Regions from separate parts of the Paenibacillus anseongensis genome, predicted to be linked through region 3. Evidence: riboswitches for the same ligand, from Rfam matches in the RefSeq annotation. Region 3 holds a riboswitch; each other region holds the start of a gene.
What was found. Region 3 has a riboswitch for cyclic di-AMP ahead of GON05_RS33250 (KamA family radical SAM protein). Riboswitches for the same ligand answer to the same signal wherever they lie in the genome.
Positions count from the first base shown of each region.

Region 1: linked by a shared signal. The riboswitch ahead of GON05_RS19220 (hypothetical protein) and the one ahead of GON05_RS33250 (KamA family radical SAM protein) in region 3 are both predicted to bind cyclic di-AMP.
Region 2: linked by a shared signal. The riboswitch ahead of GON05_RS05830 (C40 family peptidase) and the one ahead of GON05_RS33250 (KamA family radical SAM protein) in region 3 are both predicted to bind cyclic di-AMP.

Region 1 covers NZ_WSEM01000016.1:646,059-653,983, forward strand. The annotation lists gene GON05_RS19200 (LacI family DNA-binding transcriptional regulator) at 1-529, opposite strand, end outside; gene GON05_RS19205 (glycoside hydrolase family 26 protein) at 771-2,315, shown strand; gene gudD (glucarate dehydratase) at 2,392-3,759, opposite strand; gene GON05_RS19215 (alpha/beta fold hydrolase) at 3,938-4,795, shown strand; gene GON05_RS19220 (hypothetical protein) at 4,853-5,236, opposite strand; cyclic di-AMP (ydaO/yuaA leader) riboswitch at 5,324-5,460, opposite strand; gene GON05_RS19225 (alpha/beta hydrolase) at 5,519-6,349, opposite strand; gene GON05_RS19230 (MarR family winged helix-turn-helix transcriptional regulator) at 6,404-6,826, opposite strand; gene GON05_RS19235 (oligogalacturonate lyase family protein) at 6,911-7,925, opposite strand, start outside.
Region 2 covers NZ_WSEM01000006.1:21,986-29,910, reverse strand. The annotation lists gene GON05_RS05855 (ABC transporter permease subunit) at 1-17, shown strand, start outside; gene GON05_RS05850 (hypothetical protein) at 14-970, shown strand; gene GON05_RS05845 (hypothetical protein) at 1,124-1,699, opposite strand; gene GON05_RS05840 (class I SAM-dependent methyltransferase) at 1,898-2,791, shown strand; gene sugE (quaternary ammonium compound efflux SMR transporter SugE) at 2,828-3,148, opposite strand; guanidine-I (ykkC/yxkD leader) riboswitch at 3,242-3,344, opposite strand; gene GON05_RS05830 (C40 family peptidase) at 3,475-3,948, opposite strand; cyclic di-AMP (ydaO/yuaA leader) riboswitch at 3,952-4,090, opposite strand; gene GON05_RS05825 (hypothetical protein) at 4,259-5,077, opposite strand; gene GON05_RS05820 (M1 family metallopeptidase) at 5,135-7,090, opposite strand; gene GON05_RS05815 (YwhD family protein) at 7,341-7,832, shown strand.
Region 3 covers NZ_WSEM01000034.1:487,429-495,353, forward strand. The annotation lists gene GON05_RS33220 (cation:proton antiporter domain-containing protein) at 1-686, shown strand, start outside; gene GON05_RS33225 (DUF421 domain-containing protein) at 758-1,324, shown strand; gene GON05_RS33230 (glycine betaine uptake BCCT transporter) at 1,469-3,001, opposite strand; gene GON05_RS33235 (cation:proton antiporter) at 3,125-4,306, opposite strand; gene GON05_RS33240 (hypothetical protein) at 4,349-4,531, opposite strand; gene GON05_RS33245 (hypothetical protein) at 4,534-4,719, opposite strand; gene GON05_RS33250 (KamA family radical SAM protein) at 4,846-6,003, opposite strand; cyclic di-AMP (ydaO/yuaA leader) riboswitch at 6,234-6,369, opposite strand; gene GON05_RS33255 (TrkH family potassium uptake protein) at 6,491-7,849, opposite strand.

The DNA of each region.
Region 1 (7,925 bases), on a different contig from region 3:
CCTGATCTGCGAGATGCTCAGCAACCATTCGGCCACCTTCCTCGTCTTGATTCACAATATGCATGACACCATCGACATCCGTGGAGCCATTGACCATGACATAGGGCACTCCGAAGTTTGCGATGTAATCAATCACATTCTGCTGTAAACGGCTAATCAGGATTAGCCCGTCCACCCTTTTTTCCATCATAAAATCGGCCGAACGCAGCGACATTTCATGATCCGTCGTAACGAAAACAGAATAATTCATGCTTGCCGCTGTCATTAAAATAGCATCTAGAATTTTCCCATAAAACGGATGGGAAGCAATCGGATGATGCCGGCGATAAATCAGAACGCCAATGTTATGTGTTCTTTGTGAAACCATTGCCCTAGCTACGGCATTGGGCTTATATTGCAGTTCTTCAATCAGCTGCAGCACTTTATTGCGTACTTCCAAGCTGGTATAGCCCTTGCCAGATATCACGCGAGACACCGTGGATTTGGATACACCGGCGCGTAGGGCAATTTCCTTAATCGTATGCTCCATGATGCGACCTCATTTCTGTATGTGAGACCGTTCCCACACACTTAATTTAACTTAGAAATATTATTGCTGTGTTAGCAGCAAGATAAGTAATTGTAAAGGCATAAAAGCTGCCCCCAGGTTCTCCTAACCTTTGGAACAGCCTAGACCTCTCCATTGACCGTCTCCCAGCTTTGGGCATACAATTAACTTACTGAATCTACGGAGGCTACTATCTTCCTTATGAGAGGAACTTACTTATACCATGCTTAATAAGGTTGTCTGGACAATAGGTGCCATCGTCTTGGCATGTTGCATCGCGGTCACTTTTTTTGTCATTGATACGGAATTAAATGACCTCGAACAAAGCCGATCAGAACCTGCTGTTGCACTAACACATCCCAACGTTGCTTCCTCATCTCCCAAGCCCAAACAGCCGGATATTTTAACTTATTGGACGAACCAAGAGAAGAAATCCGCACAATCCGGTTATTCGGAAGCCGCAGCTGCCTATCAAAATCGGATCGCTGCCTACTCAGCCGGTCTACCTTCGATATCGCCACTAACCTATGATTGGTCCAGCATCCAAAGTCCTTCAGCGGAAATGGAGCTTTATCTCCGCGTTCCAATGACAACGGAATCCACTCATCTCGCCAAACACGAGCCAGCATCAGGGACTTATATTGGGATGTTAGGGGCAGATCGCAGAGTCGGCTACGATGTTACGAAGATTGAAGACGTGTATGGGCGAAAACACGCCCTTTATTTGGCTTATGTCGGCTGGCGGAAGGTCCAATCCGATACGAATACCTATTTCCCGACGCGAACTGCGGAAAGAGTGAAAGAACTCGGCGGCGCACTCCAGATCGGTTGGGAGCCGCGCTTTGGCTTGGACGACGTGCTGGATGACGAATACGTTCGCCGCTTTGCCCGGGAAGCCAAGGCATCCGGCATTCCCATCTTCTTGCGCTATGCTTCGGAGATGAATGGCGCATGGGTGCCATGGCATGGAAGTCCTCAGCAGTATATTGAGAAATTCCGCCTTGTTCACGACATCATGGCCGAAGAAGCTCCTAATGTAGCAATGGTTTGGTCCCCTAATTTCTCGCCGTCGAATACGATTGACGACTACTATCCAGGTGATTCTTATGTAGATTGGGTTGGTTTCTCTTTGTATAACACACCCTATTCAGCAGACAAAGAGCAGCTAAAAGGGACCGTCATCGATACCTTCGCTCCTCTCTATGAGCGTTATCGCCATAAGCCCATTATGATTTCAGAGGGCGCTATTGCTCACACCTATTTACCTACGAATCAAACGTACTGGAGTTGGTCGGAAGGCCAACTGGGGTACATGTACGGTTTACTGCCGCGATTGTTTCCGCAGGTGAAAGCCATCACCTATTTTAACTTCAGTCGAGCTCAAGCAATTCGGACGAACCGAGCTTATGTGTATGATATTGGGGAGAACCCTTTCATAGATGGTTTATATCAAAGGCTGATTCAATCCGATTGGTTTATAAGCAAAGTAGAGACAGGTGTTGACCCCATCTCATATCGCTATACACCTGTTACCGGTCAATCTCTTCCTACTGGCAAACAAACCGTTCTTGTTTATCCTAAGCTGGAGAACGAGCGGGGTGAACCTCCATTTGCAATCGCCATTTACCAAGGTAATCAGCTTCTTGGCGCCAGTTATGAGGCTCCCTGGGAAATAGACATTCAAGTGAATGCGGAATCGGCGTCAGAACCTTGGTACGCCATCGCTTACAATGACAAGATGGAGCCCACGGCTGTCAGCAAAAAGTAACTGATAATTGACCTGAATATATGTAAAAATAGCCGCTGTTTCCCCTAATCAGGAAACAGCGGCTATCTATGATCAACTATCTCAAAAGACAAGGACGTTTGTTATCAAATTTCCAATTAGGGATATAAAACTGCATAGCCAGCGCATCATCGCGAGCTCCCAAGCCCTCTTGGTTGTACAGCTGATGCGCCTTCTCAATGGCGTCCATATCAAGTTCTACTCCCAGACCCGGCTTGTTCGGAACCTCCACCATGCCTCCGACAATCTGAAATGGCTCCTTGGTTAACTGCTGTCCATCCTGCCAAATCCAGTGCGTATCAATGGCCGTTATTTTTCCCGGCGCTGCTGCTGCCACATGGGTAAACATCGCAAGCGAGATATCAAAATGGTTGTTCGAATGAGATCCCCATGTAAGCCCCCATTCATGACACATCTGAGCTACTCGAACAGAGCCTTGCATCGTCCAGAAATGTGGATCGGCTAACGGAATATCGACAGATTGCAGCTGAATCGTATGTCCCATTTGGCGCCAATCGGTAGCAATCATGTTCGTTGCCGTTGGGAGACCTGTCTCACGCCGGAACTCGGCCATGATTTCACGGCCTGAATAACCGTTTTCTGCTCCGCATGGGTCTTCTGCATAAGCCAATACGTGATGCTGATCACGGCACAGGTGAATCGCCTCAGCTAAAGACCATGCCCCATTAGGGTCAAGGGTAATTCTGGCTTGAGGGAAACGTTCCGCCAGCGCAGTGACCGCTTCAATCTCCTCCTCACCGCGTAGGACGCCACCTTTTAACTTAAAATCATTAAAGCCATATCGTTGATACGCCGCTTCGGCAAGTTTCACGACGGCTTCAGGTGTAAGCGCTTCCTCATGACGCAGTCGAAACCAATCATTCGCAGCATCCTCTGCACTCAGGTACGGAAGGTTTGTCCGATTCCGGTCCCCAACATAGAACAAGTAGCCTAACATCTCTACTTTATCGCGCTGTTGACCTTCTCCTAGCAGTGCTGCAACCGGAACATCCAGGAATTTACCTAAGAGATCAAGTAGTGCTGCTTCCAATGCCGTAACGGCGTGTATCGTGATGCGAAGATCAAAAGTCTGCAAACCGCGTCCTCCTTGATCCCGATCAGCGAATTGCTTGCGAACTTTCGTAAGAATGTTATTGTATTGACCGATCGATTGACCGATTACCAGTGGGCTCGCGTCTTCAAGCGTTTTACGAATATTCTCGCCGCCCGGTACTTCACCTACGCCCGTATGACCTGCACTGTCTCTGAGAATTACGATGTTACGTGTAAAGAATGGAGCATGCGCTCCACTAAGATTGAAGAGCATGCTATCATGCCCTGCAACTGGAATTACTTTTAGTTCGGTAATGATTGGCGTACTGGAAGCTTGATTTCTCGATGGCTCATTTAGCAGTTCTTGTTTCATGTCTGATCTCTCCCTTTCATGTGGATGAATACCAGTTTAATGAAGATGACAACTAATTAGCTTACCTTAAGTTAAATTGTACCACGTCCTCTAGCTCCTAAGTACTTAAATAACTTATATTCACATATTTTTGTTAGGGAATAGTATGCGCTCGCTCGCCGGAGAGGAAGTTGACATTATGGTTCATTATAAAAAAATGAAAATTGACGGTTGGGAGTTATTTTTTCGCCAAGCCGGGAGTCCATACAACCCAACCATCATCCTTCTTCATGGTTTTCCAAGCTCATCCCATATGTTCAGGGATTTAATTCCTCAACTCACAGACCACTTTCATATCATTGCTCCTGACTATCTTGGATACGGAAATAGCAGTATGCCTTCCACAGAAGAATTTGCTTACACCTTCGAGAATCTATCCATTCTGATTGAAAAATTAGTTGATAATCTCTGTATTTCTCATTTTATTTTGTACACCCATGACTATGGAGGTCCTATCGGATTCAGACTGGCCGTAAGAAATCCTCACCGTATTCTAGGATTCGTTATTCAGAATGCCGTAGTTAGTGAAAACGGATTAGGGAAACCGTTCGATCTCTTCAAAGCCCTCTGGGCGGATCGAAATCCTGCAACCGAAGCGGCCTTTGCTCAGCTTGCAACCTTTCATTTTACGAAAATGCAGTATGTTACGGGCGTGTGTCATCCCTACCGGATTAGTCCCGATGGTTATTTAATGGACCAGTTATTTTTGGATCGACCCGGCAATAGCCAAATTCAGTTGGAATTGGGTTACGATTATCGGACCAACGTCGAACAATATCCTGTTTGGCAGCAGTACTTGCGAACTTATCAACCTCCTACGCTTATAACCTGGGGCAAAAATGATTTTATTTTTACGGTGCAAGGGGCTCTTGCTTTCGGAGAACTATTAACGTGTGTGGAAACTCACTTTTTATGCGGGGGCCATTTTGTATTGGAAGAGCAAAGCCAGCAAGTTGCGGAGCTGATCAAGCGTTTTTTTGGCCGTATCTATTCATGAGAAAAAACAAAAAAGGAGCTGCCGCAAGGCAAGCTCCTTCTCTATTGTTGAAGATCGTTAAATGGTATGACTGATATACGCTCTGAGGCTAGGATACGGACCACTGAAAATATGCGCCATGGCTACGATAAAGGTGAGGTGATCCTGTAAAATTTGGAGCGTGGTTCCGACGCGATGGGCTAGCGATAGTTCAACCGCTAATTCCTTTTCTGAACTCAGTTGTTTAAGCAGCTCATTGTTTAGAGCGACCGTTTTGCTAATTTCCATTAACGTCTGTGTTTCGACGTCTGATGGCCGGTAAGCCAAATTCGGAAATTGAATGTCGTACGTCTCCAACCGCTGTTTCAAATGGAGAATCTCATGTTGACGCTGTACGGAATCGTTGGCTCTCTTCCATGGAAGAAGATTCTTCCATTCTTTGGTTACTTTCATAAGCAGCATGTCTAGTTCCTCCTATTTTCTCTAGAAGAGAAAAAGGAAGCGAGGGATATAGAACCTCAAATCACATTGTTCTATTGAATGTTTCTATCCATTTCTTTCTACGCTGACGAAGTTAGCTGACGGATTCGGGTTGAAAGTTAACCCTAACACTTTACATGTGTACTCACCCCAGGAAACTTGGTTCCCCCGCTTCTTTAATCTAAAGAATTAAGCGTATTTTATCAATTTACTCCAATGTATAAAGAGAAGCAATAGTAATATTTTCTTATCTATTCTATGTCCTTAGTCATACATCCCTTGTAACCATAACATGATCCGATCTACTACCTCCATATATCTTTGCCCAACAAGCAATCCGGTGTGAGTCGTATCCCAAAGTCCTGTATATTCAGCATGGAGATGCTCCGCTGTCGCCTTTCCCCGCCGATCATCCTCTTCACTATTAATTGCTTTAATAACCAAGGCTGGATGAACCATCAAACTGCTGTCTATCGATATTCCACCATTTGCCCCCAAAGAGAAATAAAAATCGTTAAATGCTTGTAATGACTCCACAGTTATATACTTTCTCTGAAAATCAATGTCATCCGCTGATTCATCTATACTGGAATTCTCTTCTCGGGATGGTGCGGGCATTAAAACGCCTGTTGTCATTGCAGCTATTTCTTTGTAGGGTACAGCTTCATAAACTTCCTTACTTATGCTTGTATCGATCACCACTAAGCCTGCAAGTTCGTTGGTTTCAGCCAGCTTCTGGCTCAAAATTCCTCCCATGCTAAATCCTATGAGAATCGGTGGAACCTCACACTCGGCGAAAACCTCTTTCATATCCTCCAAATAATCTTCGAATGTTACATTTGTCAAATCGAGCACTCTACTTTTGTAGTGACCTCTCAAATTCATAACATAACAATTCCATCCCTTGTTTATAAAGTGTGGGATGTATTTGCTCCACATCCAACTGCCCGTGTAGGCACCGTGTACAAATAAAAGCGGAGGTCTTTTGGAGGCTCCCTTCGGTAGCTCATCTCCCTCGAAAATTTCTATACATAGATCATTTTCTCCGATATATTTCACACGATGATCTGGCAAATCTTTTGTATAATCTTTCATGATCAGTTTCACCTCATTATATAGTTTGACATCAAACTATTGGTTTAAAAAAATTTAAAAATTGTTATAAATTTTCGTTAGAATTCTCAGTAATTCTTCCTTTTCTTTATCTGAAATGTCCATGTAAAATACATCTAACATTTTTTCTGAGATGGTTTCAAATATAGGTCTCAGTTCCTCCCCTTTTGGCGTTAAGGCAACATAGACGACCCTTGAGTCAACGGTGTCCCTTTCCTTAGTTACGTATCCGAGCCGGACCAATTTGTCGACAAGTGCAGTCACAGTAGACTTATCTCTATCAATTTTCTTGGCAATCTCAGCCATAGTCAATCTAGGCATCTTAAATAGAGCAAAGATAATATCCCCATGTGAAATGGCAATATCGTCGACCTCATATTTCGCCATCTCGGCTATGATAAACCGATTGGTCTTTTCTCTAATTCTGGAAATAATTGACACAGCATCTGTTGGTTTCATATTCACATTATAGTTTGACGTCAAACTAATGTCAATCATATATTCGAGGCAGCCGATCAAACTAGCCGGCTGCCTCGAACCTTGTCACAAATCCACTTTATATATACAAGGAACGCCCTCCATATCAGAGGTAAAGATGATAAATGTGCCATCTGGAGAAAAAGCCGGGTGCGGGTGGGCATCCTGTGTGTTGCCATATGACTTCCAACTGGTACCATGGGAGCATAGCCGCTTTTCTTGTCTCTGTTCTACATCCACTAAATAGATGAAGTGCTGCTCGGGCAGCTGCCCGTCCCCGACGATCATCGTATGATTGGCATTCGAAATAAAGTGGCAATACTTGGAGCAATTCATCCAGACTTCTTCCACTAATGTCTCTGAGTCCATGAAACGGATACTTTCGTGATAGAGATCATCTTTATGCCGGTACACATAAGCGAATCTAGAGCCATCAGCAAGCCAATATTCATGCGTGATGAGCTCATCATGCGTCTGTTCCTTCGCACAGCGCAGCCGCGTCCCGTCCTTTTGGACTAGCCAGAGTCTGGCATCAATCAGATGTCCAGGACCTTCATGACAAAATAAAAGGGTCGATGGGTCATTGGGACGAATTTGCGGATGCCCGAGCCAGCAGTCCAGCTCCTCAAACGCGATATGGCTGGTTCGCTGTTCGATATCCAGGTAGATGATTCGGCAGTGCGGTTTCGCTGCCCATTGGGGTTCGAAGTTGGACCAGTCCCCTTTGCCTGGTACGACATCCTTTTCATTGATTTCGACCAGTACGAGATACTTGTCATCTGAGCTGAGACCGGGATTGGCATTGGATTTCCAACCTGCAGGTGTCGTATAGAGAACGTCTTCCATCAGCGTCGTCATATTCAATCGCATAATTCGCTGATCTCTGCAATAAATCAAGTAGTTGTCGTCACTCGTCAGACTGCAGCTGAAATCGTGAATATCGGGCCCTTCTGTTAATTGCAGGGCCGTTCCATCGTTGAGATTCATCCGGTAAAGCTGACGGGATCCCTCTCGCTCGCTAGCGTAAATGAGATAGCGATTGTCGTTTGTAATCATTTTATAATAAAAATAAGGATGATGA
Region 2 (7,925 bases), on a different contig from region 3:
AGGTCGCCTCACAATGATCAAACGTTCATCTATCGCATTCTATCTCTCTATTGCTCTTATTGTGCTTATTCTTCTTGTTGCGATATTTGGTACATGGTTGAAGCCGCACGGCATCGCGCCGGAGGACAAAATCAACATGATTCAGTATCAACAAGATGGGAAAACACGCTACAACATTCCGCCGTTTTCACCGAACAGCACGTTCTTGTTGGGGACGGATCACCGGGGCTTTGACATGTTGAGCCTGCTGCTTAACGGTTTGAAGTATACGCTGGGGACGACTTTAGTTCTAACGCTGCTTCGTTTTGTTATCGCGCTGCCTTGGGGATTGTGGAGCGGGACCACCGGCCGAGGGTGGGGTGTTCTAAAAGCCATGCAGTGGGTAGTGGCTTCCGTGCCTGCGTTTGTATTTTTATTCCCGCCATTAGCCGGGATGTATTTCGGGCTGAGGCTCGATCAGTGGGCGAAAGCGGACGCGCACTACAAGATGCTTTTCTCCGCCACCTTTGTCATTCTCGTCACATTCATCGGCGTATTTCCCCTAGCGCATCAGATCGCTGAACGGACGCGTTATTTTAATGATAAATTATTTATTGAAGCTTCGCGTTTAATGGGAGGCTCTGTTTTTCATCGCACGGTCCGGCATTTAATCCCCTGTATGAGGAATGAAATGACGTTCATGTTCCTTAGCGAATTCATGCAAGTGCTCTTCCTGCTGGGGCAATTGGCCGTCTTTAATATCGTACTTGGCGGTACGGAAACAATTGGCGACAGCGACGCCGGCTACTCCATTACCATTACGACATCGGGCGAATGGTTGTCCCTTATCGCGTACGGCTCCAGATATATTAGGCTGCATCCTTGGATTATTTTGAGCGTAGGAACCAGCTTTGCCTTGTTATTCCTCTCGCTCCAGTTCTTCTTGAGTCAATTGAAGCGCCGTTACGGGAACGAACGACAGTTCATGTAAAAAAAAGGTCGGGTTCCATCTAAGGATGGAGGCCCGGCCTTTTCAGTAGATAAGAAAGTATAAGTTTTATACTTTAGCTTCGCATCTACCTTGACAAACGCGCTCGTCCTAGCAGGACGACGAAGTCGGTTGTCCTTGTATGCAGATGATCTTTTACTGCAAGTTGCTGAGTCGAAAATCGAGCCTGGCGGCAACGCCGGCAGGGTTTTCCGCGGTGCGCTGCCCGCCAAGGTTAAAGGCGATGATGACGACATCATTGCGTCCGCGCCTTACAAATCGGCGAATGTCGAAAGTGCGCCCCGGATTGTAGAAGGAAGGCGTATTCTGCGGTCCGTCAAAGAGGAGCGGCACGCCGTTGATGATGACAACGGCATAATTGTCGACAGATAGGAAGAGAGAAGCGCCGAGAATGGCTCTACGTTCAGAAAGCGTGAAACGTGTCGAAATGATCGCATTCTCACTGTTCAAGTTGCCGGAATACCAAACGTAGTTGGCATTAGTAACAGGCACCCACGCAGGGTCGCGAGGAATGATTTGCGCATTAAACCACGAGTTGTCGGTGCCGATCGAAACCGTGCGTTGGCTTAGAAAGCGACCCGAACCGGGTTTATGATACTTTCTAAGCTGTGTGCGGTACAGCAGCATGGCTTTGCTTCTTGGCAGGCCTGCGCTCTTGGGGAGCCGAATAATTTTGCTCGGTTTTCCAGCCATTCGTTGTTTGGGAATCATTTCTCCATCTCCTATCAACATATGAATATACTTGCTTTGTATTCTATGTTTACTAGAGGGATTTGCGAGGGTGTGTGGCTAGTGTTGCCTTTTTCATGCAGCCTAAATTCCCTTTATAGTATGAAAAGTACAATTAATGTGTTTTAATGACACATAATATATGTTAAAATAATAAAAATGCAAAGGAGGAATCTCCCCATGGACGATAAAAATGATAAGACCAAAAGACTTTCCGTCTACTTGCCTGAAAAGGTGAAGACCGATCTGGAGCGCATGGCTGAGGAAACTGGCTTGTCGATGACACAGCTTATTGTGATGGCGACGCATGGTCTTCTCGCGAATTATGCTTCGCACGGCGGAGCTATTTTCGCCGACTTATTGGCAGCTAAACAGCGGATCGTTCACGAGGTGAAGGATAGGCAGCGGCTTTTAAATGAAGAGAAAGAAGGCATGCAGGATTACTACGGCGCGCGAGCAGCTGAATATGAACGGATTTATGCCCGCGAAGATGCGGACTATCAGCAAGAGCTTGCGATGCTGGCGGATATCGTGAAGAAGCAGGTCGCTGGGAGCCGTGTCCTGGAGGTGGCTTGCGGTACGGGATATTGGACGCAGTTCATGGCGGAGACAGCCAAACACATCGTTGGGGTGGACGTTCGACCGGAGGTGCTGCAAATTGCTGCAGCTAAATCTTGGCCGCTGCATAATACCTCTTTCGTCGAAGGGGACGCTTACCGGCTTTCGGAAGTACAAGGGGATTTTGACTATGGACTCGCCAACTTCTGGTTTTCGCATATCCCGAAAAATCGACTGGATTCGTTCCTGCAAGGATTTCACGAGCGGCTTGGTCGGGGAGCCCGCGTGTTCATTGCGGATAATGTGTATGTCCCGGGAAGAGGCGGCGAGCTGATTACGAGTGAACATAGCGAAGATACGTACAAAAGAAGGGAGCTGGCCGATGGCTCCAAGCATGAAATTATTAAAAACTACTATTCGTACGAAGAGTTGAATGAAATCTTTAAGCCGCTGTCGGAGCACCTGCGAATATTTGTCGGCAGCTCCTTCTGGTATGTTAGCTACATCGTGGCTTAGGAATCATCGACCATAGTAAAGAAGGAAGCGCTTGGCTTAATGTCCGGATGTGAATTTAAGGCCGAGAACACCGACCAGAATGAGGATCATGAATAGGATACGCAGTAAACTAACGGGCTCGTTCAGAAATAGGGTGCCGATGATAATTGCGCCTACAGCGCCAATTCCCGTCCAAGCCGCGTAAGCTGTGCCGATGGGAAGAGTTTTTGTAGCTACCGCCAGAAAATAAAAACTGATGATCATACCGACAATGGTGATGCTGGACGGAACCAGCCGTGTAAAACCGTTGGAGAACTTTAGTGAGATTGCCCAAACTACTTCAAAAACACCTGCAATGACCAAGTAAAGCCATGCCATCTGTGAATCACTCCTTAAGAAAGAATATGCGAAGATGCCTATCTGACCGCGGCAAAAAGAAAAAGCCTGGAAGCAGTATCGCTGTTGCGATAAGACTCCCGGGCTTTTTCCCCTCCGTGATCACAGCGTATTCGCTGTGTGTTTTCTCTCGGACCAGACTGGCGCTGCAGCACCACGGAACCCTAGAAACATGATGCCGTAATTATAGGACGGCTTACACGCTATGTCAAGTTACAAAATAGCCACAAGAAATGAATAAAAGCCCTGAGAAGCGGCTCATTCGAGCTAACGCTTGTCTGGGCTTTATTCATGATGAAACAAGAAAATTACTTGGATTCAGCAGTTAGTTGATTGTAGATATCATCCCACAGAACACGTCTAGCGGATACGTATCTTTTCGCATAATAAGATTCGCTTAGCTTGTTTTTCACGATACCTTCATTGGATGCGGAATGAATAAATTCACCGTTACCCAAGTAGATACCAACGTGAGAAATGCCTTTGCCCCCTGTGTCGAAGAACACAAGATCACCTTTGCGAAGATCACTTTTGTCGATCCAGTAGCCCTCTTTATTTTGAGCTGCTGAACTATGAGGAAGGTCAATGCCGAATTTGTTGAATACGTACGCGGTGAAACCAGAGCAATCAAAGCCTCTTGTTGTCGTTCCCGCATCGCGGTACGGTACTCCCATCAATTCGTCAACCGTTGAGTCCAATGTGGATTCTGACGCAGACACACTCCCTAAAGCTACACTCAAAAACAAAACAAGACTAAAAAGAAGAGCAACAACCTTTTTCAACTGCTTGTCTCCTTCCGGTGCCTACGAGGTTAGCTGGAGGGTTCGGTTGAAGGTTCCCTATGATCCCTGTCTTGCAAGATCAATTCACCCGGTATGGTTCCCCCGTTTCCCCAAGAAATGAGGAATTCGGCATGAAATATTTGGTTTTTTAATGCTAGTCTCTTAAATTCGTCATAAACATCGAAATTCCTCCTTTTTCGTGCAATTGGGTCTGAAAAAATGTGTAAAGGTTCGCTTTACAGACAAAAAAATCCCCTTTTGCAAGGGGATTGAACAAATCTAAACCATTTATGGTTTTATTTATTGCTTTTTAACGGCTTAATTTGGCGGAAAGAAGCTGGAATTGCGACGTAATGGACCACATTTGCATGAAAATATGGAAGAGCGGGAAAAGTTGATAAATGATTAGCGCTACCAGACCTGCCCAGATATAGGTCGTTGTTACCGTGATCCCTGCCAAAAGTCCCGAGCTCAGCAAAAGTATCAGAGAGAGGCCAATAATCGGAAAAGAGTACCGCATGAACGTTAGAACCGTGGAGACTATACCGAGACGTGCCGCGATGGCGAACTGCACATACATGAAGAGCAGATGCAGCAGAAAGCCGTACACCAGCATTCCAAGCAGCCAAGGCAGTAAATCGAGGGAAGCTTGTTCATAAGATGTGCTGTGAGCGAACACCTTCTGCGCTTTGGGCAGCACCCAGATGAGCGGCAGCAGAGACAAAGCGATTCGAATCAAATACACGGCGAAGAAGGGGAGCGTGAGCTCCTTGATGCCTCGAACGAAGCGATAGCCGGCATTTTGATCGGAATGGGTGAGCGAATAATAGACACCGCCGTTCAGCATCGGGGTAAGGAACATGCGCGCCAGGAGCAGGCCGGCCAGCCACCACAAGTAAGAATGGCTAAGATCCGTTTTGAATAACTGAAACTGACTTTCGGCCAGAAAAAGCTGGAGTGCTTGCTTCGGCTGGTCGCCGCCGGGAAACCGGTGCATGAGGGGCACTAACACCCCTTGTACAAGCTTATATAGAAGCATCCCCCAGCACATTTGGTAGATGAACAAGACAATCGTAGCGAAGGGTTGCCGTAGCGCCGCCCTGAAGCCGGATTTGAGATAGGTTGTCACCGGTGTCCCTCCTAAGCGTTGTTTTCTGAAGGCAAACTTGCCTTGTAGAGTGGGCGCCTACCAGGCCACCCACCCGAAAATAGCTTGCAGGAATTGAATAATGCCGAGATTCAGGCGGAGTTTCCACTTGGTGTCCACTTCTGCTTGCATAAAGTTATTAATGTGTTTGTTCTCCAGAATGAGCGAGTAGTTCGGATCGATACGAACCCAGTCTATAGGCGTCGTGTGGGTTAATTTGTACTCAATGCTGCTCTCTTTGCCGTCCCATGTTTTGTCGAGCATCGTACCGTCGGCGAAATGGAACTGAATCGGCACTTCAGGTGAATTGCCGCCGCGCTTGGAGATGAGGATCGTGCTCTCGTAAGGGCCGGTTCCTTTGCTGCCAGTGGCTTTCACATGAATGCTTTCAACCGAATAGTCAACCATCATTGAGCCGTAGACATATTCATTGAAGAAGTCGTCCCACTTCGTTTTGGTTATATCCTCGACCACATTTTGAAAGTCCTTGGTGGAGGGATGTTTGAATTGCCATTTTTGAAAATAAGTCCGCATGATACGATCCATGTTTTTGGTGCCGACCTGTTTCTCGATTGCTTTCAGCACGAGCTTGCCTCTGGTATACACATTTTCTGCGTATTGATCATGTCCGGTATAGGCCCATGCGTTTTGTCGCAGGGCGTTCGGAGAAGTAATGTAGCTGGACTCGACCGGCAAATTAGGGGTCGCTCCGAAGTCGGCCTCCATCACTTTATCCTCGGCGTAGGAGGTAAAGCCCTCATCCAGCCAAGCCTCTTCAAACTCATTGCTCGCCACGAGGCCATAGAAATATTGGTGTCCGATCTCGTGCACAACAACGCGTTCCAATTCCTGATCCGGCGTCTTGTCGTCCGCGCCCCAAGCGGTGATGAGCGTAGGATACTCCATTCCGCCTGCGCCGCTGCCTCCGGGAGGAGGTACAACGATAGACAAAGTCGAGTAAGGATACGATCCGTACCACTGGCTATAGCGGGATAGCGCTTTTTTGGCAGCGTACATATAACGGTCTTTCAAATCCTGATGATTGGGATCCAGATAGAGCTTGATCTTCACACCTGGTATTTGCGGCGTAGAGAAGGGTTCTTCCACATACACGAAGTGAGGCGAAGCTGACCATGCGAAATCATGCACATCATCGGCATAAAATTGGTACGTTTTCGTCCCGTTCTCCGTCACCGCCGGTTTCACAGGGAACCCTGTCGCGGCAACCGTGTAATTCGCCGGCACTTGAATTTTCACGTCATACAAGCCGAAATCCGCATAAAACTCCGAATTCCCATGGTATTGGTGGAGATTCCAACCTGGCTCGGTACGTCCCCTTGTGCCCGCCCGTTCATAAGCGGCGACCTTAGGGAACCATTGCCCAGCCATCACGAAGTCGTCCACATAGCCCATTCTGGCGAAGGCCTGGGGCAGCTTGACGAGAAATTCCGTCTTGAGTGTGACTCGTTCGCCGGCTCCCACCGGCTTTGACAGCGGTATTTTGATCAGCGTGTGGTCGTCTTTATTGCCGTCATCAGGTTGTACAAACGACATGCGTGGCGTAAGGTCCTCGCCATCTTCCGTTTTTACGGAAAGCAAGTCCATCCAACCGGTACTATCCGCCGTAGCTTCATCCTGCCTTAGCTTGCCGCCGGACTCCCGCATAAACGTGGTTTTCTTAGATGCGAATGCATTCGGATATAAATGCAGATAAATCTCTTGCACAGGAACCGTTCCCGGATTTTCCCACGATAACGCTTGCTGCCCTTTGAGCTGCCTTGTTTCCGGCGTATAGGCAACATTCATGTGATACTCCGCAATGCGGTAGCTCAGCGGTTCCTGCGTTTGTTTGTCCGAAGATTTGCCGCGATCAGCAGGCTGCATGTCCGGCGCCGGAGCTGACGGTTCCTCCTTAGAGACGACGGGCACCGTCAGTTTACTTGCAGATGGGAGCAAAGTTTCAGACAGCAAGACAGTGCCTGCTGCAAGGAGCATGACAACGAACCATTGTAGCTTTCGGTTTTTGAATAAAACACTCAATAGATTCACCCCGCCTAACAAGCATCTACAGCATGTATATGTAGACAACCTAGGGAATATTTCTGTGAGTGGAAAAGATTTGTTAACACGGCTGAAATAGGCGCTGGCCAAGCCCCGGTTCTCTGCTCTTGTTCTCATGGATTACTTTAGCTACAATAAAAGCAAAGGTATCATTTTAACATTACGATGAGTGGAAGGTGCAACGATGGAAGCGGATAAAAAGAAGCTGGCCTTAAATATAGTAAGCTCCAAAGTCAATCACAAAGGATTCGGCGCTGGAGCAATCGATCTTAGCAATGTATCAGGAGTAATTATCGATGGAGATGAAGCCTATCTCGATGAGGGCACACTGCATGCCAAGAGTAAAATCGAGAAAGGCATTAAATTTTCGACGAACAAAGAGGATGTGCCGAACGGACGCAAGGCGTGGATCGTATGGGTTGCCGTCGACCGCACCGAAGAGGGAGCGTATTATGCCGGCATGTCTGCTTGCGAGATGCTGATTGATACGGAGGCGCGCCGAGGATGGAAGATTCTGGCCGATCATGTAAACAAGATGGATGGAGCCATGAAGCGTAAATTCATCCTGGATGGCTTGTCCGACAGCGAGCGTGCAGCCTTGAAAAAACAGCTGATCAGCCATAACGAAGAATGGTGGAACCGCTCGGATCAAGTGCTGAAAGATGCCCTTTCGTAATTGTACCAAGCCATAATTGGAAGTTATGAACATTATGTGTCATCCATTGTTACGTTCATGTGAACCGAGTATACTAGACCCTAGTGTATGTTA
Region 3 (7,925 bases):
TCAACAAACTCGCACCTAAACCATATATACGTAAAAAAATGATTTCCATTATAGGTTTAAATCATATCTCCATGCCCGTTGCACAAGACTTTATAGCTGAAGATGTGTATCGTATTCAGGTCTTCACAGCAAGCGATTTAACTAACAGCGATACCCAACTTGAACATAGGGATCCCGCTTATATTCATCATATTCCTATTCTGAATGAAACGACTTTGAAACAACATGGCGCATTTGATGCAGATATTGTTGTCATTGCAACAATGGATGATGCCTTTAACATACAACTGGCAAATAAAATGAAGACAGAAGAGCCTGATAAAAGGCTCCTGGTTCGCATTGAAGCGCCAGAAGCTCAGGCTGATATGGCAGGTACAGGGCTCGAGGTGTTTTCCACTTTATTCGCGGCTCGTACTGTGCTTCGAGCATTAATTGACAGCCCCGGCGCACTGAAGCTAATAACAGAAGAAGAAGGTACTATTTTCGAAGTGCAAATCCATCATCTTCCCTATCGGACAACTCTCCTACGCCAACTACCTCGATTAGAAAACATATTAATTTTACGAATTTACCGAGGACAATCGTATCTGATCCCCCACGGTAACACAGAAATTCGTCTTGGAGACCGTTTATTAATTAGCGGAAATGCCGAGCAAATCGAAGCATTTCGTGAAATGGTTACCTGAGTTAGTAATTACTAGGATAGAATTCTTGAAATTGAAAACACTATGGTAAAATATTCACGGAGGAAAACTCAATGTGGACGATTGTTTGGAATTCAATCGCTTTGGCTTTTGTTGGAACCTTACTATTAAGAATTGCTGGTCGAAAATCCATATCTCAAATGACTACTCCTCAGCTCGCCATCTTATTATCCATTGGTTCTATCCTTGGTTCAGAAGTTGGCGACAAAGGATTGGCTAATTCCATTTTAGGTACAAGTATCTTCATTGTCTTTTTAGTGTTTATGGAATGGATAACGCTCAAATGGAAAGTTGCCGAACACCTTTTAAAAGGAAAGCCTATCTTCGTCATATCTGACGGTGTATTAAACATTAAAAATATGAAAAGTATTCGTCTAAGTACCGAAGATTTAGAGAAACGCTTACGTATGGCAGGAATCAGCCGTATTGATGATGTCAAGTCAGGAACTATTGAAGCCAATGGAGAGCTAGGGTATGAGTTAATGCCACATGCTAGACCTATAACCATGGGTGACTTCGAAAAATTTATGTTGATTAATTTTCCTAATTTATCTGTCCAAAACATACAGAGTCAAGAAACAGATACTCTCTTTACTGAATCAAAAAATAATATTCATTAGGAAAAGCGAAGTACAAGAGTAGCCAGTTGATTACCGGCTCTTCTTGTACTTCATTTTTTGTATACTGACGTTATCCTTTACCCACTTTGAAAAAGGTGATATTTTCAACTTGATACCTAAAGATTCTCCTCAGGATCAAACTAATTAAGTTTCACTCTGTATGCTCAAAAGTTCATCCAATTTCTTCATGCGCCTATCGTCTCTGCTTCTTAATGATTTCTCATCTTGCCTGAGTGCGATCATTAAGGATACACACATGCCTATGATAATGATGGCGAATGGGAGCGCAGCGATGATAGAAGCCGTCTGTAAGCCACTTAGGCCTCCACTAATTAACAATACAATCGCCATGGACGATTGCAGCCCCCCCCATACAATCTTGACTTTGTTCGACGGATTAGGATCTCCTTTCGTAGAAAGCATTCCGAGAACGAATGTAGCAGAGTCGGCAGATGTAATGAAAAAAGTGATAATCAGAATAGTAGCTATAAGCGCTATGATATGACCTATGGGCAGCTGCTGTAACGTTAAGAACAAAGCAGATGTAACATCTTGTTTAGCCGCGGCAGCTATCGGAAACTGATCAAATAATTCCAAGTGAAGCCCTGTTCCACCGAATACGGAAAACCACATGAAGCTAAACAGGCTAGGCACTAAGAGTACACCTAAAACAAATTCTTTAATCGTTCTGCCTTTGGATACTCGGGCGATGAAGGTGCCAACAAAAGGGCCCCAAGCGATCCACCATGCCCAATAAAATAAAGTCCAAACACCAACCCAGGTTCCTTGTGTAAAAGGAGTCATTCTCAAGCTCATATACACAAGATTCTGCAGATAACCACCTAATGTCGATGTAAATAGATCTAAAATAAACGAAGTTGGACCAACTAGGAATACGAATGCCATTAATAAGACAGCAATGAGCAGATTTGCATTGCTTAATATTCGGATTCCCTTATCTAATCCAGTAGTTGCAGAGATTAAAAATAAGACAGTTACAATGCCAATAATGACTACTTGAACCACAGGTTGAATTGAAATACCAAACATGTGATTTAAGCCACCGTTAATTTGAAGTGCTCCCAGTCCTAGCGAAGTGGCTACTCCGAATGCAGTTGCAATAATAGCAAGGATGTCAATAACTGCTCCAATTCCTCCCTCGGATAGTTTTCCAATTAAAGGCGAGAAGACAGCACTTATAAGCCCTTTTTTATCATGCCGGAATTGGAAATAAGCTAAAGTAAGCGAGATTATTGTATAAATAGCCCATGGATGAACCCCCCAGTGAAAGAAGGAATACCGCATTGCCAAGCGTGCAGCCTCTGTAGAACCTCCAGTCGCTCCTTCAGGCGGTGAAAGATAGTGTGATAACGGCTCAGCTACTCCCCAGAAAACAAGGCCAATCCCCATCCCAGCACTAAAAAGCATGGCAAACCAAGATATGGTTGAATATTCGGGTTCATCTTCGTCTTTCCCTAGCTTAATTCGTCCATACTTACTAAAAGCCAAATAAAAAGCGAAAACCAAGCAGCCAAAAGTCGAGATCAAAAAAAACCATCCAAAATTTCTTATTGACGAGTCAAAAAGCGAAGTTGCTGTCGCAGCAAACTGAACAGGAGCAAATGCTCCACACAATACAAAAATTAAAATAATACCTATTGAAATAGATAGAACCATATTCTCATACCTTTCTTTTCGAGAGTCAGATATAATTTTTACCTACAGAGGGAATTTGATGCACAAATAAAAAACCACTTCGAGATCATTTCTTCTCAAAGTGGTCTATGTCCATTTAGTGGTTTACTTAACTTTAAGTCTTTTTACAAGAGGACTTATTGTTGTTCCTTGAACTAGCAGTGAAAAAACTACATTACTAAACGTCATAGCCAATATTATGTCACGGCCATCAAAACCCGGAGAAATGCTCAAGATTAACGCAATAGACAGTGATCCTTTTAATCCGCCCCATGCAATAATCGGCTTCCAGATGGCAGGTATTTCTTTATCAAAGATAAGGGCAATATAGACAGCAATAAATCTTGCCGTCAGAACAATGAGAATGCTTCCACCGATTTGAATCCACTTTTCAGAGAAATCAATATTTGAAATTTCAAGACCAACCATGAGAAAGATCAATGCGTTCGCAATAAAAGCGATTGTTTCCCAAAAGGAGTCCATTTTATCATGTGTTAAATCGGACATGCCGATATTTTTACCGTAAGTTCCTAACAAGAGTCCTGCAAAAACAACCGAAATGACACCGGAGAAATGGAACATTTCAGCCAACTCAAATGCTCCATAGAACAGGACAATTGAAAGCCCGATCTCCACCAGGTAATTGTCAATGCTTGAGGTTATTTTTGAGGCCATGTAGCCTGTTACAACGCCAATGACTATGCCTCCTAGAACTACTTTAACAAACTCCAATGATCCATGTAATACACCAGACATGCTTAGTACCGTTGTTACCAAGGCTATTTTAAAAAGGACAACAGCTACTCCGTCATTCGCCAAACTCTCTCCTTCAACGATAATGGACAACTTCTTGTTCAAACCCATTGACTTAAAGATCGTTAATACGGAGACCGGGTCTGTGGCTGCCATCAATGCACCAAAGACAAGCGACTTTTGTAAGTCCAGGTCCAATAAGAAATATGAAAGCCCGGCTACCAGAATAAATGTTATAAACGTTCCTAATAACGCCAGTAATAATATCGGACGTTTGTTTTCCTTGATTTCTCCAAAAGGAAGCTTTAGTGCAGCATCTCCAATTAACGCTGACAGGAAAATTAAAATCACAGCTGTTTGAAAGACATGATCCGAAGTCACATAGGTTTTAAATTCATTAAGAACCTGAATGGGGAAAATACCAAGCAAAAGCCCCGCAACAACAAGTAAGGTTGGATAAGGTTGTTTTATTTTATCTGCTACATAAGCGATCGCAACTGCGATTCCGAGCAGTACAAGCCAGTAGTGGATCATTGAAACCTCCTATGATGAGCCTTGCTGTTATTATGTGTAAATTTATGTTTCCTTATCTCCACTACAATTTTTCGGTTGAGTTTTAAGCTTACGTTTTGTATGTACATCTCTTATCGTCGGTTCTTTTAATTCATTTAATGGCCGCTTCCACCCATCATCACATATACAAAAACCATCTTCATCTTTGAACAAAATTTCGATGACCTTTCCTTCTGTTGTTTTCATAATCATAATGTTTCAATCCCATCAGCCTTTTTTTCTACAGCATATTTTTCACAAATAGTTTCCTCTAGCCTCTGTAATTCTTGCCGTCTTGTCTTGGCATTTAGCCGACCGCTTACATTATTTGCTTTCTTATATTCGATTTCTTTTAATTTTAAGTAATCGATTCTTTTTTGAATTTCTTCTAACATAGCGTATGTGGTTAGCATAACTTCCCCCCCAAAAAAATCTATATCACTTAATTTGTACGTCTAATAAACAAGAGGAGCCCCTAAATTGACAGACTCCTCCAAGATGATCTTCTTTATTCTTTTGGCTTAATGTAAAGGCAAGTCTGGAAGATCATTTGCAGAGATCACACTGGTTGCTATTTTCTTTGGTCTGTTCCAAAGTTCTTTACTTCCAGGTAGATCATCGAACCAAGCAGCGTCATCAGGGCAATCTAATATCATAAATTTTCCATATTGCTGATCGCGTGACTGATGATATTTTAAATATGCCTGGCCATCTTCAATTGCTAGTATTTCAATTTTACCAGATGTGTGACTCATGGATAGTCTCACTCTTTTCCCAAGACCGGATGTTAAAGACTTCGCACTTTCAACTAGCCGGTATACTCTTTCTAAAGGTAATACAAACTCTCTATTACCGGCAACAGGACGATTTATAAAAAAATAATACGGCGTTACTCCTGCCCATGATAACTTATCAAGTAATTCAGCTAGGACCAGAGGATCATCGTTAATTCCTTTAAGCACAGGGGTCTGATTGACAACGATTGCGCCTGCATTATGTAAAGCTTCAAAAGCTCTTTTTGCCTCTTTAGTAATTTCTCTTGGGTGATTAATATGTGCCATCACATAAATACGCTTATCGACTGTAGAATATGTTCTTATAAGTTCAAGTAAAGCTTCGTCTTCATAAATCCTCATTGGATTAAAAACAGGAATTTTAGAACCTAACCGAATAATTTCTACATGGTCAATTTTACGTAATTGTTCAATTATTTTCCTGAGTTTCGATGTTGCTAGAATTAAACTATCTCCGCCAGTCAACAATACATTATTAATTTCAGGATGGCTCTCAATATATGCCAATCCGGGATCAACGTTTGTAACTGCTTCTTTCACGTCATTTCGAAACAGCCTTTTGCGGAAGCAATATCGGCAATAGGCACCGCACACTTCAGAAACTAGTAATAAGGCCGTTGTTTTATATTTATGTTGACAACCAGGGACAACATAGTTTGTGTCTTCATCAGAAGCGTCCCAACGTCCATACTCCGATAATTCACCTTCATTAGGGATGATTAGCTTTTTTATCGGATCGTTCGGGTCAGACCAATCAATCAAATTCAAGTAATAATCATTCACACGAAATACGAATTTTTCCGTAATTGCTTTCAGTTTACTTCGTTCCTGTTCTGGAATCTCCGTGATTTTATCAATATCGGTAATATATTTCGGCTGTGCCATAGATGATCCTCCTCGAAAAGCAAATATTCGTTTTTTTGGATGCTTAATTATTCTAAACGATATCCTCCTTTGTCTAGATGGTCATGGATGGGTGTAATAAGACAAATAAAATAGACCCGCATGACGGAGTAGATCGTAAAAAAAATACGATCTACTCCGTTATGAACAGGCCTAATTAAACAAAAAGACCCGTTCTACGGGTCAAAAATGCAATTATTTGCATAATAAAAAACTGACCCATCCACTGCTGACGAGGTTAGCTGCCGGGCTCGGGAAAGATGGTTCCCTACATGAAGATTCGCCCCAGAAAATTGGTTCCCCCGCTTTCCAGAATTTATCAATCCGGAAATTAAGCGTAGTTTTATATTACACAACAATGTTGTATTCGTCAAACATCACACGAAAATTTTCATTACTATAAAATCTAATGTAAAAAGTAAGGAGTGTTAGTTTACTTGTTATATCAAAAAATGAAAACCGATTTGCTTCACCCAATCATTAATTTTTCTTCAACATATCGATAAGGCTGCTTTTTTATGGATTGTGAAAAGGAAAATGCAAGAGTTAATGGACCTAATCGACCAATGAACATTGTAATCATGATGATGATTTTCCCAATTGGAGAAAGTTCATAGGTCAGCCCCATTGACATACCTACTGTGCCAAAAGCAGAGGTAACCTCAAACAATATTTCTAAAAAATCCTTCTGTAATTTATGTTCGGTTAAAGTAAGCAAAAATGCGGAGCTAAGCACCACAAATAGGGATATGATGATGACTGCCAACGCGCGAAGGACCAAATCTTGAACTATTCTTCTCTGAAAAAGCTGAAGTTCTTCCCTCCCACGAACAATTGTCAACACCGCTAACACTAATATTGCAAAGGTACTCGTTTTAATTCCACCACCTGTAGAACCAGAAGAAGCTCCTACGAACATTAAAAAAATCATAAAGAACTGTGAAGCCGCCATCATTGAGGCAATATCAATTGTGTTAAACCCTGCTGTTCGAGGTACTACTCCTTGAAAGAAGCTTGCCCATAACTTCTCAGATAAGCTAAGACTTCCAAATGTTTTGGGATTAGCTATTTCGATAAAGAATATAACTAGTACCCCTAATACAATTAATATAACCGTAGTCGTCAAAACAACCTTTGTATTAAGAGAAAGTTTGCTCCAGCTTTTTTTGTCATACACATCTAAAACAACTGTAAAACCGATGCCACCCAATATAAACAACAAAGCGATCGTGATGTTCACCGTCGGATCTCCGACATACCTGCTTAGACTATCGGACCACAAGGCAAAGCCTGCATTATTGAAAGCTGAGATGGAATGGAAAATGCCATAATAGATGGCACGTGCAGCCCCAAGGTCATTCGACCAGCGAAGAGTCAGTATTAATGCCCCTAAGGATTCTATTATCAAAGCGATCATAAAAATACCCAATATGAGTCTAACGACCCCTTGAGGCGATGACGAATTTGTTGATTGCTGTATCAGTAGTCTCTCTTTTAAACCAATTTTTTTCCCCATAATAATAGCCATTAACACGCCAAAGGTCATGAATCCTAAACCACCAATTTGAATCAAAATCATGATGACGACCTCGCCAAATGTTGAAAATGCATTAGGTGTATCAACAACAATTAACCCCGTTACACAAACTGCTGATGTGGAAGTAAATAGTGCGTTTAAAAAACTAACACGCTGTCCATTCGCAGCTGAAACAGGGAAGTAAAGAAGAACAGCACCGATTAATATTATTAATGCAAAACCAATTATTATAATCCTAGGAGAGGTTAACTTAAATTCCGATACTTTCATTTTACTCTTTTGATCATCCATCAACATACTCCTCAAGTAAATTTAATATGTAAAAATTATAACTGTAAATACCTTCAAGTTAAAACTTAATGTAATC